Regions from separate parts of the Pantoea osteomyelitidis genome, predicted to be linked through region 2. Evidence: predicted binding sites of a transcription regulator. Region 2 holds the regulator's gene; each other region holds the start of a gene.
The links. Region 2 encodes ArgR, which controls arginine synthesis, uptake and breakdown. Its sites were predicted from a motif close to ANTGAATAAAAATACANT; they were not measured.
Positions count from the first base shown of each region.

Region 1: a site for ArgR is predicted at 2,063-2,080, ahead of argC (N-acetyl-gamma-glutamyl-phosphate reductase). Genes of this name have one in related genera too.
Region 3: a site for ArgR is predicted at 1,737-1,754, ahead of argF (ornithine carbamoyltransferase). Genes of this name have one in related genera too.

Region 1 is NZ_JBGFSN010000011.1:11,645-14,922, forward strand. It holds gene ABU178_RS18310 (argininosuccinate synthase) at 1-136, opposite strand, end outside; gene argB (acetylglutamate kinase) at 161-937, opposite strand; gene argC (N-acetyl-gamma-glutamyl-phosphate reductase) at 954-1,958, opposite strand; gene argE (acetylornithine deacetylase) at 2,127-3,275, shown strand.
Region 2 is NZ_JBGFSN010000005.1:33,038-36,315, reverse strand. It holds gene mdh (malate dehydrogenase) at 1-902, opposite strand, end outside; gene argR (transcriptional regulator ArgR) at 1,333-1,803, shown strand; gene yhcN (peroxide/acid stress response protein YhcN) at 2,294-2,557, shown strand; gene ABU178_RS13825 (YdgH/BhsA/McbA-like domain containing protein) at 2,632-2,904, shown strand; gene yhcN (peroxide/acid stress response protein YhcN) at 3,006-3,269, shown strand.
Region 3 is NZ_JBGFSN010000003.1:222,713-225,990, forward strand. It holds gene pyrB (aspartate carbamoyltransferase) at 1-436, opposite strand, end outside; gene argF (ornithine carbamoyltransferase) at 705-1,712, opposite strand; gene rraB (ribonuclease E inhibitor RraB) at 1,886-2,299, shown strand; gene miaE (tRNA isopentenyl-2-thiomethyl-A-37 hydroxylase MiaE) at 2,365-3,144, shown strand; gene ABU178_RS03340 (GNAT family N-acetyltransferase) at 3,187-3,278, opposite strand, start outside.

The DNA of each region.
Region 1 (3,278 bases), on a different contig from region 2:
GCTCCTGACCGATATCCGCAACGAACGCGACCACTTCACAGCCGCCGTAGTTCTCTTTCAGCCACGGAATAATAGCGGAGGTATCGAGGCCGCCAGAGTAAGCCAGAACGATTTTTTTGATGTCTTGCGTTTGCATTTCGTAATCCTTGAATCAGTGTCGTTAAGCGAGAATCCGGGTGCCAATCGACACGCCGTTAAAAAGGGTCGGCAGCTGTTCCGCATGACGCCAGCTGGCGATATCCACCGGACGACCGAGTGTGCGCGCCGCATCAAGGGCCGCGTTCACTTTCACAATCATGCCGTCGGTGATAATGCCTTGCGCGATCAGCTGCTCGGCTTTGGCTGCGGTCATCTCTTCGATGCGCTGGCCTTTGCCGTCAAGAATGCCGCTCACGTCGGAGAGCAGCACCAGATCGGCGCCCAGCGTCGCGGCGAGCGCGGTGGCGGCCTGGTCGGCGTTCACGTTCATCAGCTCGCCATCGTCGGTCACGCCAATCGAGCTGACCACCGGCATATAGCCCGCCGCCAGCAGGGTATTCAGCAGATCCGGCGTACCCGGCGTGGCCTTGCCTACGTGACCAAGCTCTTCATCAAACTTTTCAACATTCACCATGCCGCCGTCGCCGAGGCAGAGGCCCACACCATTGATGCCGTGCTTTTTCGCCCACGCCAGCAGCGTCTTATTGGCGGTACCGGCCAGCGCGCCGGTAATAATGTCGATCTGATCGGCGGGGGTAACGCGCAGACCATTTTTCTTTTTCACCGGCAGCGCCAGCTTTTTCATCAACTCATCCACCAGGCAGCCGCCGCCATGAACGATTATCAGCGGGCGCTGATGCGCCGAGCGGTAGGTCAGCAGCGCATCAAACAGACGGGCCAGCGCTTCTTCGCTGTCCAGCAACACGCCGCCCAGCTTGATAATTAATGGATTCATCATCTCGCACACCTGTTGGTTAAATAAGTGACTGCGTTTCAGGGAAGCCGAAACGAATATTTAAACACTGAACCGCCTGCGAAGAGGCGCCTTTCAGCAGGTTATCTTCTGCAGCCACCACGATCAGGTGTTCGCCCTGCACGGCAAAGCCGATATCGCAAAAGGGCTGCCCTACCACGCCTTTCAGCGCCGGCACGCCTTTTTCATACAGACGCACCAGCGGTTTGTCGTGGTAGGCATCATGGAACGCCTGCGCCACTTCCGCATGGCCGATACCCGCTTTCAGACGGCAGGTAATGGTCGCCAGAATGCCGCGCGCGAAATTGCCAAGATGCGGGGTAAAAATCACCGGCACGCCGAGATGAGAGGTGATTTCCGGATGATGGCGATGGTTGAAAATACCGTAGGGTTGCAGGCTCACTTCGCAGAAGCTGGTGCCGACGCTGGCTTTGCGTCCTGCGCCGCTTACGCCGCTGGTGGCATTGATCACCGGCCACTGCGCGTCATTCAGCAGTCCCGCTTCCACCAACGGTTTCAGCGCCAGCTGTGCCGCGGTGGGATAACAACCCGGCACGGCAATCAGCTGCGCTTCGCGGATTTTTTCGTGCTGCCATTCGGCCAGACCATAAACGGCTTTATCCAGCCACTCGCCGTGCTGGTGAGTGAAACCGTAGTATTGGGTATAGAAATCAGCATCGTTAACGCGGAACGCGCCTGAAAGATCAAACACAACGCAGCCCGCTTTCAGAAATTCGGGCGCCAGATCGTGGCTTACCTCATGGGCGGTCGCGAGAAACACCACGTCGACTTTTCCCGCCCAGGCTGAGGCGTCGCTTAACGGCTGCAGCGGCAGATCCACAATGCCTTTGAGCTGCGGATGTAAATCGGAAAGTAATTTTCCCGCATCCGGACTTTGCGCTGAAACCGCTAAAGCGGTTATGTTCATATGCGGATGGCGATTCAGGTAGGTGGCAAGCTCTACGCCAGCGTAACCACTGGCACCCACGATCAGCGTATTCAACATCAGGCTGTATACCTTATTACAGTCACACGTTCCGGGTCGCGGCCTTGCCCCGTTGCCCACGATGCCGTTTGCAGAAGATTTCTTGTTCACATGCAGACGACGTTAATGTATTTTTATTCACTATTAGTGCATGAATATTGATACATCCTAACTCAAGGACCGTCAACAGTGAAGACAAAATTACCGCCTTTTCTCGAACTCTACCGCCAGCTGATTGCCACGCCGACCATCAGCGCCACTGACAGCGCGCTCGATCAAAGTAATGAAACTTTAATCAATTTGCTTGCCGGCTGGTTTCGCGATCTCGGCTTTACGGTAGAAGTGCAGCCGGTGCCCGGTACGCGCAATAAATTCAACATGCTGGCGCGCACCGGCAGCGGCGCGGGCGGCCTGCTGCTCGCCGGTCATACCGATACCGTGCCCTTCGATGATGGCCGCTGGACGCGCGATCCTTTCACGCTGACCGAGCACGACAACAAGCTCTACGGCTTAGGCACTGCCGACATGAAAGGCTTCTTTGCCTTTATTCTCGATACGCTGCGCGATGTGGATCTCTCCACGCTAAAGAAACCGCTCTATATCCTGGCGACTGCCGATGAAGAGACCACCATGGCAGGCGCGAAATATTTTTCTGAAACTACCAGCCTGCGCCCCGATTGCGCCATTATCGGCGAACCGACCTCGCTGAAGCCGGTGCGCGCGCATAAAGGCCATCTCTCCCATGCGATTCGCGTGCAGGGCCAGTCAGGCCACTCCAGCGATCCGGCGCGCGGGGTGAATGCGATCGAACTGATGCATGATGCCATTGGCCATCTGATGCAGCTGCGCAATACACTGAAAGAGCGTTATCACCATGACGGCTTCGCTATCCCTTATCCGACGATGAACTTCGGCCATATCCATGGCGGCGATGCGGCGAACCGCATCTGCGCCTGCTGCGAACTGCACATGGATATTCGTCCGCTGCCGGGCCTGACGCTGAGCGATCTTGACGGCCTGCTGAACGAGGCGCTGGCACCGGTCAGCGCGCGCTGGCCGGGTCGCCTGACGGTAGGCGAGCTGCATCCGCCGATTCCCGGCTACGAATGTCCGGCGGATCATGAACTGGTAAAGGTGGTGGAAAAGCTGCTCGGCACGCCGACCGAAGTGGTGAACTACTGTACCGAAGCGCCGTTCATTCAGGAACTTTGCCCGACGCTGGTGCTCGGCCCCGGCTCCATCAACCAGGCGCACCAGCCCGATGAGTTTATCGATACGGCATTTATCAAGCCGACCCGCGCCCTTATCGCGCAAGTTGTGCAGCATTTTTGTCACTGATGA
Region 2 (3,278 bases):
TTTTTCAGCGTCTCCAGCATGCCATCCAGCGCCTGCTGTTCAAACGCGCTCAGCGTGCCAATCGGTCTGCGCTCAGCGATACCGTCTTTACCTAACAGCAGCGGCTGCGAGAAGAAGCGGGTATATTCGCCTTCGCCCTCGACATAGGCGCATTCCACCACATTGCTTTCACCCTGCAACGCGCGCACCAGCGACAGGCCGAAACGCGCCGCCGCCTGGCCCATTGAGAGCGTCGCCGATCCGCCGCCTGCCTTCGCCTCTACCACTTCCGTACCGGCATTCTGGATACGTTTAGTAAGATCGATGACTTCCTGCTCGCTGAAGCTGACCCCTTTAACCTGCGACAGCAGCGGCAGAATGGTAACGCCGGAGTGGCCGCCCACCACCGGCACATCAATTTCCGCAGGCGACTTGCCTTTCAGCTCCGCCACAAAGGTATTTGCACGAATGATATCCAGCGTGGTCACGCCAAACAGGCGATTTTTATCGTACACGCCCGCTTTTTTCAGCACTTCCGCCGCAATCGCCACCGTGGTATTCACCGGGTTGGTAATCACGCCAATCAGCGCATGCGGGGCTGTTTTTGCTACCTGCTCCAGCAGGTTACGTACAATACCGGCGTTGACGTTGAACAGATCGGAACGATCCATGCCGGGTTTACGCGCCACGCCGGCGGAAATCAACACCACGTCCGCGCCCTGCAGCGCCGGGGTCGCATCTTCGCCGCTGAAGCCGTTAATGTTAACCGCTGTCGGAATATGGCTGAGATCAACAGCCACACCCGGAGTAACCGGTGCGATATCGTAAAGGGAGAGTTCTGAACCCGCAGGCAGTTGGGTTTTCAGCAGAAGCGCAAGCGCCTGACCAATACCGCCAGCGGCGCCGAGGACTGCAACTTTCATCCTATACTCCTTATCAGGTGGGACAGAGAAATGCCGGGAATCCATGAGGTTACGACCTTAATCAACTTCTCCGGTGATGGCGAGTGCTCTCTGTTCAATTTGCGTACTGCCGCACTTTTTTAGTGCGCAGCAGGCAACGAAAACCTGATATCCCGAATGATTGTTGACGTAACAGCATGCAGACGCTGAATCGGCGGTGACCTTATTGTTGGAATGACACTTCCAATAATATAACAACTTTGCAACCTTCGCCCTGCATACGCGCCCAGGCTTTTTTTGGTCTGCATGAAAAACTTTGTTAGAATCGCTGCCCGCTTAGCGTATCTGCCGTTTCCCCCGTTTACGGATTGCATAAAAATTCATTTAAATGCATAATAATTTATCTGCCTGCGGCGGGTTTTCGGTTATTTCCCTTTATTATTGGTAGCCTATGCGTAACCCATCTAAACAAGACGATCTGATCAAGGCGTTCAAGGCCTTATTAAAAGAAGAAAAATTCAGTTCCCAGGGCGAAATCGTTCAGGCGCTTCAGGAAGAAGGCTTCGAGAATATCAACCAGTCAAAGGTTTCTCGTATGCTAACCAAGTTTGGCGCGGTGCGTACGCGCAACGCCAAAATGGAGATGGTTTACTGTTTGCCTGCTGAGCTGGGCGTCCCTACCACCTCCAGCCCGCTGAAAAACCTGGTGCTGGATGTTGATTACAATGATGCGCTGGTAGTGATTCATACCAGTCCCGGCGCGGCTCAGCTGATTGCGCGCCTGCTTGACTCCCTGGGGAAAGCGGAAGGTATCCTCGGCACCATTGCTGGCGATGACACCATTTTTATTACACCCGCGCGCGCCTTTACCGTTAAACAGCTGTATGACGCCATCCTGATGTTATTCGAACAAGAGCTATAAACTGCCTTTTCGCTACCGGCGGATAACCTGCCGGTAACTTTTTCCTGCTTTTTCCATGACTTTCCCCCGCCCTTTATTATCCTTTAAATTCAAGTAGTTAACTAGAAACAGCGGCTCTCATCTCTATTCCCCTATTGGTCAGTCCTTCTGACCTTACTCGCTTTCTACAATATTTTAAACTGCCTTATTCTCTACTAGCAGTCTCATCATCCGGTTAATTTTTCCTGCCCAGCTTGATCGTCCACTGTTTTTCGCACAAAAAGATAATTGGGTCTAACCCGTTGTTTTTACATGAACTTAACAGACAGCAGGCAAGATATAAGCGTTTCATATAACCATTGGTTATTAAAAATTGCTTTCAGAGCAAAGCGTAACAACAAAATATTATTAGCGAGGTATTAATTTCATACGTTATTAGATCTATACTTCTTTTCGTGATGCAAATCACAGCGAACAAAAAAGAGAAAAACAGCAGACGAGGAAAATATCTATGAACATTAAAACTACTATCGCAACTCTGAGTATTCTTTCCACTCTGTCATTTGGTGCTTTTGCCGCAGAATCTGTCAACGCGCAACAGGCGCAGAATCTGCAGTCTGCAGGCACCATCAGCGTCAGCGGCGTTGCCGGTTCTCCAATGGACATCAATCAGCAGCTGAATGAAAAGGCTGAGCAGCAAGGCGCTAAAGCCTACCGCGTGATTGAGGCATACAACAACGGCAACTACCACGCTACCGCTGAGCTTTATAAATAAGTTTCTGACAGTAAAAAGAAATAGAGGCGGCAGCCTGTCCGGTTGCCATCACAATAGTTTCAGGAGAGTAAATCATGAAAACCAAATTTGCTATTGCCGCACTGAGTCTGGCTTCCGTTCTTTCATGTGGCGCCAACGCTGCCAGCCTGGTCAGTAATGAACAGGCGCAAAACAGTAACTTGCAGTCGATGAATCAGACCATCAGCGTAAGCGGTAACGACGGGGATCAGACCAATGTCCGTCAGGTTCTGTCTGAAAAAGCAGATGCGCAGGGCGCCAGCCACTACCGCATTATTGAGAACCATTTCGACAACACCTATCACGTGACTGCCGAACTCTATAAATAATTAACCGTTTCGGACGCGCCTGACGCGCCCGAAGATAAGATCGACGACCCGCTTAAACTGAAGCAAACCGCAGGTTGTTGATTGTAATGAGGAGACGAATTATGAAAATCAAAGCAACCATCGCAACAATCAGCCTGCTCTCTGTTATGGCCTTCGGTGCCTCAGCTGCCCAGCTGGTAACAGCAGAAAGCGCGCAGAACATGCAGCCTGCGGGAACAGTGACTATCAGTGGTACCGCTGGTGCGCCGATGGATTACCGCGCTCAGCTTTCACAGAAAGCCGATGAGCAAGGCGCCAGTGCCTATAAAGTTATTGAGGCGCGTACCGGCGACAACTACCACTTCACTGCGCAGCTTTATAAGTAATTCCTCGTC
Region 3 (3,278 bases), on a different contig from region 2:
TGGTGAAGAGATCCAGCAGCGTCTGGGTAGGATGCTGATTCGCGCCGTCGCCAGCGTTGAGAATCGGCACGCCGCCGGAAAACTCCGTGGCGAGACGCGCGGCGCCCTCCTGCGGATGACGCATCACGATGGCATCCACATAGGTGCCAATCACCGAGATAGTATCGGCAAGGGTTTCCCCCTTTTTACCCAGCGAGGTATTACTGCCGTCAGCAAAACCCACCACCGAGGCGCCCAGACGATGCATGGCGGTTTCAAACGAGAGGCGCGTACGCGTTGAAGCCTCAAAAAAGCAGCTGGCAATCACGTTATGCTTCAGCAGCTCCGGCTGGGGATTCGCCTTGAGCTGCGCTGCGGTATGCAGCACCAGCTCAAGCTCTTCGCGATTGAGATCGTTAATGGAAATGATGTGCTTGCGATATAGCGGATTGGCCATGTCTCTCTCCTCTGCGCGTGCCGGATTGCGGACAAAAAAAAGCCCCTGATTAAGGGGCTTTTTTAAAATCGGATGAATGACGGAAAGAAACAGGTGCGCCGCCTGCGGTCAGGCGAGATGTTGCGTGATGTTGTACGCTGCGCTGTTGCATGCTTCCTCCCGGCAAATTGTCGCGCATTATACGCATTCAGTATTTTGCATCAAGAGGAAATCGAGCGCAGGGTAAACGTTTGCGTTGCTGGTTCCCGTCAACAAAGAGTGGAAGGCGTTACGGCTGGCCCAGCGTGGCGACCATCACCGCTTTGATGGTGTGCATGCGGTTTTCCGCCTGGTCGAAAACGATGCTCTGCTCTGATTCAAACACCGCGTTGCTGACTTCCATGCCGTCATGCAGGCCGTACTGTTCCGCCATCTGACGGCCCAGCGTGGTTTGGTCGTCATGAAACGCGGGCAGACAGTGCAGGAATTTCACCTCAGGATTGCCGGTGAGCGCCAGCATCGCGCTGTTTACCTGATAGTCGCGCAACAGGGCGATGCGCTCTTCCCATACCGCTTTCGGTTCGCCCATCGACACCCAGACGTCGGTGTAGATGAAATCAGCGCCTTTTACCCCTTCGGCAATCTGCTCGGTAAGCGTAATTTTGCCGTGGGTTTTTTCCGCCGCCTGACGACAGCTTTCTACCAGCTCCGCTTCCGGCCAGCAGCTTTTCGGCGCTACCAGACGCAAATCCAGCCCTGTCAGCGCGGCGGCTTCCAGCATGCTGTTGCCCATGTTGTTGCGCGCGTCGCCCACGTATACCAGCGTCATCTCCTGCAACGATTTCTGCGGCAGATGCTCCTGCATCGTCAGCAGGTCCGCCAGCAGCTGCGTGGGATGAAACTCGGTGGTCAGGCCGTTCCACACCGGCACGCCCGCATAGTGCGCCAGGGTTGAGACGAGATCCTGGCCGTAGCCGCGATACTGAATGCCGTCATACATGCGGCCCAGCACGCGTGCGGTATCTTTAATCGACTCTTTATGGCCGATCTGGCTGCCGCTCGGGCCGAGATAAGTGACGTTTGCGCCTTGATCGTATGCGGCAACTTCGAAAGAGCATCGGGTGCGGGTTGAGTCTTTTTCGAAGATGAGCGCGATGTTTTTGCCTGTCAGGTAGCGAGTTTCGTTGCCGCTTTTTTTTGCGCGTTTTAATTCAGCGGCGAGGTTAAGCAGATCGCCTATCTCGGCGGGAGTAAAATCCAGCAACCGAAGGAAATGGCGTTGATAAAGCTGACTCATACAGCACTCCATAAAAGCGAATAAAGTGAATTAAAATTCAATCTAACCGTATGAATATGCATTTTCAACCCCGGCGTAAATAAACTTTCTGTTTTGTGTAGTGGCGCGCGAGGCAGTGTGGGAAAATAATTGCAGGACACCGCCTTTATTTGCCGACCATTGAGGACATCACCATGGCATACGAAGCATTGCTGGAAGAGCAGCGTGAAGAGACGCGCCTGATCATTGAAGAGCTGCTGGATGATGGCAGCGATCCCGATGCGCTCTATACCATTGAGCACCATCTCTCCTGCAACAATTTCGATTCGCTGGAAAAAGCGGCCGTCGATGCCTTCAAACTGGGTTACGAGGTAACTGAGCCGGAAGAGCTGGAGCTGGAAGATGGCAGCACGGTTATGTGCGTGGATATTATCAGCGAGGGATCGTTACAGGCCGATCTGATTGACGCGCAGGTGGAGCAGTTAGTGAATCTTGCTGGCAAATACAACGTTGATTACGATGGCTGGGGAACCTACTTCGAAGATCCCGATGCGGAAGATGAGGATGACGAGTTCATCGATGACGAGGACGACGGCATTCGCCACTAACAGCCAGGGGCGGACAGCTCTCTGCCCCTGCGCATTTCTGCCTTTTCTACCTTCTGATATGCACAATGAATTACGCACCACTGCTTGAACCTGTCTGGCAATTTCTACACTGTCGCACCCCGCTGGCATGGATTGAGGAAGCGCGCAGGCCGGAAAATCTGACCCTGCTGCTGACCGACCATATGGTCTGCGAGCTGAAAGCGGCGCAAACCGCCACCTGGCTGATCCGCAAATATGTCGCCGACAAGCCGAGCGGAGAGGCTATTCGCGCCTGGCTTAAGCCTTACGAAGATTTTATTTTCCGCGAAGACCACGACAGCAACTTTATCAACGCGCATAAAGCACTGACCAAAAGCATTATCGTGCGCAACGAGTTGCCCTGGGCGGACGATCTGGTGGAGAAGATGGTGCTGTTGATCAAGGAAGAGCTGCACCATTTTTATCAGGTGTGGGAGATTATGCAGGCGCGCAATATCCCTTATAAGAAGATCACTGCCAGCCGCTACGCCAAAGGTCTACTGCGCGAGGTGACGACGCATGAGCCCGATACGCTGGTGGATAAGCTGATTTGCGGCGCTTATATCGAAGCGCGCTCCTGCGAACGTTTTGCCAGCCTCGCGCCTTACCTCGACGGGGAGCTGGAGAAGTTTTATATTTCGCTGCTTCGCTCCGAAGCGCGCCACTATCAGGATTATCTGACGCTGGCGGCGCAGATTTCACCAAAAGATATTGCGCCACGGGTGCAAAAGATCGGCGAAACTGAAGCCATGCTGATTACCGAACCGGACGATGAGCTGCGCTTTCATAGTGGGGTGCCGGTGTGGCGTGCCGAAGCCGGGGCGTGATAGTTCTGCTCCGCAAGGGGCGGGCCGTAAACCTGCCCCCTTTCACAGCGCCTTCAGCATTCTCACTTCGCAGTCCACATGGCCTGTGCAGCCAAGCGCGCCATCAATATGCTCAAACCCCAACGACTCATACA